DNA from 2 places in the Vibrio metoecus genome. Region 1 is predicted to be linked to the other one. Evidence: predicted binding sites of a transcription regulator. Region 1 holds the regulator's gene; the other holds the start of a gene.
The links. Region 1 encodes MetJ, which represses methionine synthesis genes. Its sites were predicted from a motif close to TTAGACNTNTANANGTCTAA; they were not measured.

Region 1 (5,210 bases):
GTTTTTGGTGACGCCCGCACCGACCGCAGCAATCAGGTCATAGCCTTCTTTGAGTTTGATTTCGGCTTCGAACGCGGCATCTTGCAGCGCCGCAAACGCACCAGGCGCAATTTCTGCTGTGTAAGCTAAACGCAAACGGTATTGGTCAGGTTGTGCTTCGTAAGTCAGAGGTTGCAGTTGCACGCGCTGCAAGTGCTGTAACACATCTTCTTGCAAGCGTTGGAAATCATGCTGGTGAGCAAAGCTCAGTTCAATCAGCAATACATCATCGAGTGAAGTAATGATTTTTGCACCGCGGCCAGAAGCCAGTACCCGCTCAATGCGAGTAGAACCCGATTCCGGTTGGTGGCTGCAACGTAAGTGAAGTTCCATGGTGCTCTGCGCGACAGGTTGTAGCGTGCGGCTGTGCAGAACTGGCGCAGCTAAGCGAGCCAGTTCATTGGCTTCATCGAGTCTTAGTAGTGGCAGCAAACAGGCATCGCTGACAATGCGTGGATCGGCGCTGTACACACCAGCCACATCACTCCAGATGGTGACCCGTGAAACTTCAGCTAGAGCGCCAATCACGGTCGCAGAGTAATCGGAACCGTTGCGACCGAGCAGGACGGTATCGCCCTGTTCGTTTTGCGCCATAAAACCGGTGATCACCACGCGGCGCTGGGTATGTTGTGCCAACACGGCTTTCAGGAGCGGGTAAGAGCGCGCGCGATCCACTTCCGGCTGTGTTCCCGCTTCGGCACGTAAGAATGCACGGGCATCTTGTGCCACTGCCGGTAAATCTTGCTGATTTAACAATGCGGCGAGTAAACGTGCCGACCATTGCTCGCCATGTCCGAGTACCCAAGCGTATTGCGCATTGCTAAGAGGGGCGGTGAGCTCGCCTAACACGCTGATCTCTTGTTGCAATTGGTTCAATAGCGGTTCGGCCGTTTCGGCGGTCAGTAGCTTGGTGATCAAATCGGACTGATATTGGCGCAGTGCATGTAAAGTTTCATGGGCAACTCGGCCATCTTTACTGAGTGCTTCGACAAAACTGATCAAACGGTTCGTGGTTTTGCCAGCCGCAGAGACCACCACCAGATCTTCACTCTTCGAATAACTTTTAAGAATTTTCGTGACCCGCAGATAACATTCTGGGTCGGCAAGGCTACTACCACCAAATTTATGCAGTTGACGAGCGTGAGTCATTCACAGGTCTCCTTAATTCGCTGAAAGAGTTTGCTGAAAGGCTTGGTCAAGATCGGCAATCAGATCTGAGGCATCTTCAAGACCGACGGAAAGGCGCAGCAACTGCTGTGAAATTCCAGCTTCGGCTAATGCTTCTTCACCCATCGCACGATGAGTCATGGAGGCGGGGTGGCAAATCAGGCTTTCTACCCCACCAAGTGACTCCGCCAGTGAAAACAGCGCCAACTTGCCTACAAAGAATTTCAGTTGCTCAAAACTGCCGGCAAATTCAAAACTGAGCATAGAGCCAAAGCCTGATTGTTGTTTTTTCGCAATTTCATGGCCTGGGTGGTTGGGTAGGCTTGGATGGTAAATTTTGCCAACCAATGATTGAGTCTGTAGATAAGCCAAAATCTGTTGCGCGCTCTCTTCATGTACGCGCATCCGCGCGCCTAGCGTGCGAATGCCACGTAAGGTCATGTAGCTATCAAATGGAGTACCGGTTGAACCTAAACAGTTGCCCCACCAAGCTAGCTCTTCCGCATGTTGCTTACTTTTACAGATCAACACACCACCAATCACATCGGAGTGACCGTTAATGTATTTGGTGGTGGAGTGCAGAACAAAATCCGCGCCTAAGGTGAGCGGTTTTTGGAATACTGGAGTTAAGAAGGTGTTATCGACCGCCACCAAAGTACCTTGCGCTTTCGCTAACTGACAAAGATGAGCGATGTCCACCACGCGAACTAAAGGGTTGGAGGGGGTTTCAATCAACAGCAACTTTGGTTTGCGTGCTAAGGCTTGCGTGAGTGCTTGTTCGTTGGATTGGTCGACAAACTGCACTTTGAAGTCGCCTTTTTTAGCACGAGTGTTGAGCAAACGGTAAGTACCGCCATAGCAGTCATGTGGTGCCACAATCAGATCTTCTGGGCCTAACAACGCCGTGACCCACAAATTGATGGCCGAAGTACCACAGTTGGTCACCACCGCACCTTCACCACATTCAAGCTCATACAGGGTTTGTTCTAACAAACCACGGTTTGGGTTGCCTGAGCGGGTGTAATCGTATTTAGGTACTTCGCCAAATGCGGGAAAACCATAGTTGGTCGAAAGATAAATAGGGGGCACAACGGCATGGTATTGAGTGTCCGATTCAATCCCGGTACGAACCGCAATGGTGGCTGGCTTGCGTGTGGTCATGGAGTTTTCCTTGCTGGCTATTCTGTCCTAGAGTGCGTCATCATATACCTTTCCTGCTCAAAGCAGCAGAGAGGGTTGTCTTATGACAACGTGACCTCATATGGGCTCACATTTTGTTGCCCATAAATTACTCGACACTTTACTGATGTTAAATAAAGACGTCAACACTTCTAGACGTCTATATGTCTTTGCTTATGGCAGTAAATCCCGCTAAAATTAGGGCCTTTGAAATTTCGATTCGAACCACAATAACGAAGGTGCGCAATGGCAGACTGGAATGGCGAATACATCAGCCCCTATGCAGAGCATGGGAAAAAGAGCGAGTTGGTAAAAAAAATCACGGTATCCATTCCGCTGAAAGTTCTCAAAGTGCTAACGGATGAGAGAACACGCCGTCAAGTCAATAACTTACGTCACGCAACCAACAGTGAATTGCTGTGTGAAGCCTTCTTGCATGCCTACACTGGCCAGCCTTTGCCGACGGATGAAGACCTGCGTAAAGATCGCCCTGATGACATTCCTGCCGAAGCCAAACGTTTGATGACCGAAATGGGTATTGAGTTCGAATCTTACGATGAGTAATGGTGTTCGTTAGCGCAATTCGCTAAGCGAACTGATAACGCTCATAAAAAAGCCCCTCATATAACTGAGGGGCTTTTTTTATCGACTGTTTATCAACATAAACAAGCAGATTAAGCCTGCATGTAGTTTTCTGGCATTGGGATACGAGCAACGCCTGATTCCACTGCCGCTTCCGCGACTGCACGTGCTACGCGTGGCAATAGGCGTGGGTCCATCGGCTTTGGAATGATGTACTCAATACCGAAACTCAGCTTATCAACGCCAGCGGCTGCCAATACTTCCGCAGGTACTGGCTCTTTCGCCAGTTGGCGAATGGCGTCTACCGCAGCCAATTTCATCTGGTCATTGATCTCACTCGCACGAACATCCAATGCTCCGCGGAAAATGAACGGGAAGCAGAGCACGTTGTTAACTTGGTTTGGATAGTCGCTGCGACCAGTCCCCATGATCATGTCGTTACGCACTTGATGAGCAATTTCTGGCTTGATTTCAGGATCTGGGTTGGAACACGCAAACACCACAGGCTTGTCGGCCATCAGTTTGAGTGCCTCCGCTGGTAGCAGGTTAGGGCCTGATACGCCTAAGAACAGATCCGCTCCCGCAATCACATCTTCCAGTGTGCGTTTATCCGTGTTGTTGGCAAACAGCTGTTTGTATTCGTTGAGATCGTCACGGCGCGTGTGGATCACGCCTTTGCGATCCAGCATGTAAATCTTCTCACGCATTGCACCGCATTTGATCAGTAGCTCCATACACGCTACCGCAGCAGCCCCTGCACCAAGACAGACAATCATACAGTCTTTCAGCTGTTTACCTTGTAGCTCTAATGCGTTGAGCATGCCCGCAGCAGTCACAATCGCGGTACCGTGTTGGTCATCGTGGAACACTGGCACATCACAACGTTCAATCAGGCGGCGTTCAATTTCAAAGCAGTCTGGGGCTTTGATGTCTTCTAAGTTAATGCCACCGAAGGTATCCGCAATGTTGGCTACCGTATCAACAAATTCATCGATGGTGCGGTGTTTTACTTCAATATCAATCGAATCCAGTCCTGCAAAGCGTTTAAACAGCAGCGCCTTGCCTTCCATGACAGGCTTAGAAGCCATCGGTCCCAAATTGCCCAATCCTAAAATCGCAGTGCCGTTAGAAATGACTGCAACGGTGTTACCTTTCGCGGTGTACTTGTACACATTTTCCACGTTTTGTGCGATTTCACGAACCGGCTCTGCTACGCCAGGGCTATAAGCCAGCGCAAGATCGGCAGCTGAATCAGCAGGTTTGGTCAGCGCAATACCAATTTTGCCCGCGGTTGGGTAAGCATGGTAATCGAGAGCACGTTGGCGAAATTGTTCTTCAGGAGTTGGGTTGAGGTGATTGTCATCGGACATAGGGCTGTTCTCTTATAGTTATTTATGGGAAAGGTCACAAATTCTAATGTATGTCTTGCAAGCTGCCTAGGTTAGACACTGAGCAAAGCGTACAAAAAAAGCGAAGATCTTGCTGATAAGACCAGTGAAAATGTGAAATGCGGAGAAGAAATAGCCAGAATGTGCCGCTTAAAAGCGTTTTATATGCAGGTAAGTGAATGAAAAAATCGGTATTGATAATGGTGGTGAATCTTATCACTCCTTTCAGAATACAGAATATAAAAATCCGCCTTCTTAGAAGGCGGTTTTAATATAAGCCCCCTAAAAGGGGGCCACGACGCTGTTACTCTCTCAATAACTCTAACTGCTGCTCTTGCTCAAGCTCTTTTTTGTCTTGATGCCGTACATACCGTCTAATGATTTCTTCATTTACACCTACCGTATCCACAAAATAGCCTCGCGCCCAAAAATGATTTCCCCATAACTTTTTCCTGATATGTGGAAACTTGTTGAATAGCCTAATTGCACTCCTACCCTTTAAAACTCCCATCAACGTCGAAATCGATACTTTGGGCGGAATTATCGCAACTAAGTGGACATGATCTGGCTGAACATTGAGTTCCAAAACTTCACAATCTTTCATATTACAAAGAATGTAGATCGAACGATTTAGCTCTTTAGCTACATTACCTTTTAAGATCTTAAAACGAAATTTTGGTGTCCAAACGATATGATATTTGCAACGCCAATAGACGTGTGATGAACTTCTGTAGTCGCCCATGTTATTTGAATCCTCTTACTTATGGTGAATAAGAGTTTGTCTTCTAACATGGGCGCATTTTCGGGCAAAAGCCCTTAGGGACAATCACCACCGCTAAAAGCGGTGGTTTAGGG
Region 2 (5,210 bases), 990 kb from region 1:
AGCGAAATCAGTGATGGCGACGCGACCTTGAGGAAAAACCAGAGTTAAGCTAGGAGATTCTCCAGCAATGATTGGTGTCACAAGATCTTGTCGGTTTTGTGGGTGATCATAAATCGATGCCGGAGAGGCAGTGTTTCCGGTTGCCCAAGTGGAGAAATATTTCTCCACCCATTGTTGGCCTTGTTCAAGGGTAAAATTACCGGTGATGACTAACTCGGTTAGCTGAGGTTGATACCACTGTTCATAAAAAGCACTTAAACTGGCTGGTGTGGCGGTTTGCACTAATTCACGCGTGCCTAGGGGATCATGCTCAGCGTAGGAAGTGCCTTGGATCATGTGTTGGTAAAATTGTTGATTGATATTGAGGTTTTCCGTTCGCGATGCGCGGAATTCTCCCAAAATCACGCCTTTTTCTTTATCTACTTCATCAGTATCAAAATTCAGACCATCGGCGATATCAGCAAACCATAGCAGAGCCTTATCGATATTTTCCGAGTTCGGCAGATCAAGCTGATAAACGGTGCGGTCATAGCCAGTAAAAGCGTTAAAATCCGCGCCGAATTGTGCGCCGCTTTGCTCAAACATGCGGATCACATCATTGTGTTGATAGTGTCGGGTTCCGTTGAAAGCCATATGCTCGACGAAATGAGCATAACCTGCTTGTTCGGCGGTTTCTTGCATAGAGCCTGCATGTACATACAAACGAATCGAAACTTCTTGTTCCGTATCTGGGTAAAGATGATAGGTAAGACCATTTGGGAGCGTTTGGGTAATCCAACGCTGATCAGGCTGTAAAGGACGATGAATTTGCTTTACGGCACAACCGGCAAGCAAAACGCACAATATGCCAACTAAGTATTTATTCTTCATATAAGCCTCTGATTATAGTTAGGATTGAACTATAACGCATTGTGATGCTTTGTCGCCCCCGCATTTACTTGAGGTGCTGAACTTTTAATCAATTTGCGATCTGGTCTGAGTAGTCAGTGTCACATTTCTCTTTTCTAAGGAGAGGAAATTAACATATCGCCGCTTGGGGTTCTTGATTTAGGTTTGCTATTATCGGCGGCTTCGATAGCTCTCTGGTTTGGCAAACTATGCTTTATTCTCTGATCTCCGTATTCGCTCCCATGTTATTGGGTGCACAAATCATTTTGACTCTGGTGTTGGTCAAGGGTGAAATATGCCCCGGGCAACGTGGACGTATTCATAAGGTTCTGCCTGCATTGGCTGTGTTGTGGCTCGCTATTGCTTCGATCAAAATTGAAGCCTTTATGGTGGTGTTTGCGCTGTTTTACTTTTATTCACAAGTGCAGACCAAAAAGACCCGTGAAGAAGGCCCGTTATGGGTATTGTATTTAGCCAATGGCTTGGCATTAGCGTATGTGGGAATTTTGATCAGCGAAGCGCCAGCATGGCCAGCGTCGCTCACTATTTTTGCGGCGATTTTCCTGCTTGGCGCGATGTTCGGGCATTTGTTACTGACTCTGGCGCGCTCTCGGCTACAAGCCTTTCACCGCATTTTGCCGGTAGTAGGTCTTGTGTCTGCTATGCTGACGGCATTGTGTCTCTTGCCTTATATTTCTGGCCTGAGTGAGCAACAGCTTCAAGCATTGGTGATGCCGATCCTAGTGAGTTTTGGTTTATTGATTGCTGGGGTCGTTATCTGGTGCTGGCATTTGATCTCCGGTAAAACGGTGAACAAATGGCAACTGGTGGCGGCTGAGATTTTGGTTCTGGCATCGGCAACCGGTTTGCACGGCCTTTACCAGATTCCACTTTAATTTTGCTCAGTGCGATGAGTCGTACAGATCACTTTTCGTTCCCCAAATAGCGACTATGCTTGATGAGGTTGGGGAGCGGAAACGCTGAATGAAGACATTCAATCAGGAGTGATGTGATGGATCTGAGCAACATACGAAATATCGATAGCGTGATTTTGCTGGGCATCGTCAATGAAAAACTGCGTTTGGAATGTGACAGTCTGGATGAGTTGATCAGCACGTATGAAATGGATATTGAACATCTGGTCGGTAAGTTAGACGTACTGGGTTATCAATACGATCCTCTTACCAACCAGTTCAAAGCTTATGCTCGGTAATGATGCCTAAAGTGAAGCCATCTTGATCCCATCAAGGTGGCTTTTGCATTGTTGGCGTGCGGTTGCGAAAAAGGCTTGCAGGTAGCGTTTATCTTTTTCACTGTGACGAGTTGCCGCAAACAGTCTGCGCCATAAGCCTTTGCCTAACGGTTTACTGGTAATTAATCCTTGGCGTGAAAACTCGCTGATTGCCCAATTCGGTAGAGCCGCAACACCTAATCCAGCAGAGACCATTTGTACTAGCATCAAGGTATTGTCGGCTTGCTTCCAGCGTGCGGGCTCAACGCCTGCGGGTTGCAAAAAGTGCTTCACCACATCCAATCTTTGCTTTTGCACCGGATAGGTGAGCATGGTTTGATCGATCAAATCTTGGGGCTCAATACCGGCTTTGTCAGCCAATGGATGGTTGGTGGCGGTGATAAGGCGCATTTCAAAATCAAACAGCGGCTCATAATGCACTTCTGAGCGCGGCAAAATATCCGAGGTGATCACCAGATCCAATTCCCCCGCTAATAGTGCGGGCAGAGGTTCAAAGCCAAAACCAGAAGAAAAATCCAGCGCCACACTTGGCCAACCGATCTGATATTCACGCAAGGCCGGCATCAACCATTGAAAGCAGGAATGGCACTCAATCGCCATGTGCAGGCGTCCATTCACATCTTCCTTCAAGCTCGCCAGTTCATTTTCTGCTCGCGCCATCTTGGGTAACACATCGTCCGCCAAACGCAGCAAAATTTCGCCTTCGGCGGTAAAACGCACTGGGCGTGTTTTACGCAAAAAAAGCTGCCCGCCAATTCGCGCTTCCAAGTCTTTAATCTGATGTGAGAGCGCAGACTGGGTGAGATGCAACGAGGTCGCGGTGGCGGTCAGTGAACCGGTATCGCGTAGCGAGATCAGCGTTTTTAAATGTTTCAGCTCTATCATGAACTCTCCTCACTTATCCCTAAGCCAACATGAATTTTTAGCTAAGTTACGCCGATTTTTCGGAGCTGTAAACATCTAGATGGCTATAACCTTCCTGCTTGAAGCCGCAGCGGTGTTGGCTACATTCGTTCACCCCAATCACATAGTGTGTCTATGCTCATGGGGATGAACTCACTTGCCGCCTACCTGCAACTCCAAGCAGTTTGGTTATAAATAGTAAAGGTAAATTGATAATCGCCAGTTCCAACATGAAAATTACTAATAAACAAGTTGAATAAATGAACCTTGTCCTCGAAGGCGTACAACGCGATAGTTTAGCCATCCAGACATCTTTCGATGTGCTGAGGCAGCTTAGAGCTTCTACGACCTATTAAGAACAGACAAAGGATTTTCACATGACAACGACACACATTCTTGGTTATCCCCGCATTGGCGAAAAACGCGAACTTAAATTTGCTCTTGAAAAATACTGGCGTGGTGAGATTGACCAAGCGGCTTTGAAACTGGTCGGCAGCCAAATTCGTCAACAAAACTGGGCATTGCAAAAAGAAGCCGGATTAGACTTTGTGACCGCGGGTGACTTTGCTTGGTACGACCATGTACTCACCACCACACTATTGCTGGGTCATGTGCCTAAGCGTCACAGTCACGGTTTTCCTGATTTAGATACTTTGTTCCGTGTCGGTCGTGGTCAGTCACAAAATGCCTGTGGTTGCGGAACGGGTAGCGCGGCTTCTGATATGACCAAGTGGTTCAACACTAACTATCACTACATCGTGCCGGAGTTCAGCTCTCACGACACGTTTAATGTGAGTTGGCCACAACTGTTTGAAGAGGTGAATGAAGCGCTGCAAGCGGGTCATGATGTAAAACCTGTGCTGCTTGGCCCAATCAGTTATCTGTATTTAGGTAAAGAAGTGGAAGAAGGGTTTGATCGTTTAACGCTGTTGCCACGTCTATTGACCGCTTACCAAGCGATTCTGAGCAAGCTGGCGAAGCAAGGCGTGAAGTGGGTACAAATTGATGAGCCTGTTCTGGCCTTAGAATTAGAACCCCGTTGGCGAGATTCTTTTAAACTGGCTTATCAAGTGATTCGTGGTGACGTAAAACTACTGCTGACCACTTACTTTGATTCAGTTCTAGACACGCTCGATAAGATCGTCGAACTGCCTGTCGATGGTTTGCATGTGGATATTTCGGCCGCTCCAGCGCAGCTCGAAACTATTGTGAACCGCTTGCCCTCCGATTGGGTGCTTTCTGCGGGGGTCATTAATGGCCGTAACGTTTGGCGTGCGGATTTGAGTGCTATTCTGGCTCGTTTGCAGCCAGTGAAAACCTTGCTGGGTGAGCGTTTGTGGGTCGCCAGTTCCTGTTCACTGCTGCACAGCCCAGTCGATCTGGATCTGGAGGGCGATCTGAGCGCGGAAACCCGCAGCTGGTTTGCGTTTGCCAAGCAGAAAGTGACGGAAGTCGCCTTGCTCGGCCGTGCTCTGGAGGGGGATGCCGCCGCAATTTTAGCGTGTGATACCTACAGCCAGCCGATTGCTGCGCGCAAATCTTCTCACACGGTGAACAAGGCTTCTGTGCAAGCGCGTATCAACAATATTACTGCAGCATTGGCAGAGCGGAGTGCGCCTTATATTGAGCGTGCTCATCACCAAGCAGAAGTGTTGGGTCTGCCTTTCTTACCGACCACAACCATCGGCTCTTTCCCACAAACGGGTGAGATCCGTACTGAGCGTAGCGCGTATCGCCAAGGCAAACTGAGCGAGCAAGAGTATGTGCAAGCACTGAAAGGCCATATTGCTGATGCAGTGAAACGCCAAGAAGCACTAGGGTTAGATGTGCTGGTCCACGGTGAAGCCGAACGTAACGACATGGTGGAATACTTTGCTGAGAACCTCGCTGGTTTCCAAACCACTCAATTTGGTTGGGTACAGAGCTACGGTTCACGCTGTGTAAAACCAGCGATTGTGGTGGCGGATATCGAACGTGAAAAACCAATCACGGTGGAGTGGTCAACTTACGCGCAATCTCTGACTTCTAAACAGATGAAAGGGATGTTGACGGGGCCTGTGACCATTCTGTGCTGGACCTTCCCACGTGAAGACATCAGCCGCCAAGAGATTGCTCAGCAATTAGCGTTGGCACTGCGTGATGAAGTGGCGGATCTGCAAGATGCAGG

Region 2: metE (5-methyltetrahydropteroyltriglutamate--homocysteine S-methyltransferase) is a predicted target of MetJ. The motif match lies at 3,340-3,359, and genes of this name have one in related genera.

What each region holds. Positions count from the first base shown of each region.
Region 1 covers NZ_CP035686.1:38,662-43,871, forward strand. The annotation lists gene EPB59_RS00165 (bifunctional aspartate kinase/homoserine dehydrogenase II) at 1-1,188, opposite strand, end outside; gene EPB59_RS00170 (O-succinylhomoserine (thiol)-lyase) at 1,201-2,367, opposite strand; gene metJ (met regulon transcriptional regulator MetJ) at 2,632-2,949, shown strand; gene EPB59_RS00180 (malic enzyme-like NAD(P)-binding protein) at 3,060-4,337, opposite strand; gene tnpA (IS200/IS605-like element IS1004 family transposase) at 4,660-5,097, opposite strand.
Region 2 covers NZ_CP035686.1:1,029,167-1,034,376, forward strand. The annotation lists gene EPB59_RS04765 (M16 family metallopeptidase) at 1-870, opposite strand, end outside; gene EPB59_RS04770 (hypothetical protein) at 1,098-1,784, shown strand; gene EPB59_RS04775 (DUF4250 domain-containing protein) at 1,901-2,101, shown strand; gene metR (HTH-type transcriptional regulator MetR) at 2,108-3,025, opposite strand; gene metE (5-methyltetrahydropteroyltriglutamate--homocysteine S-methyltransferase) at 3,421-5,210, shown strand, end outside.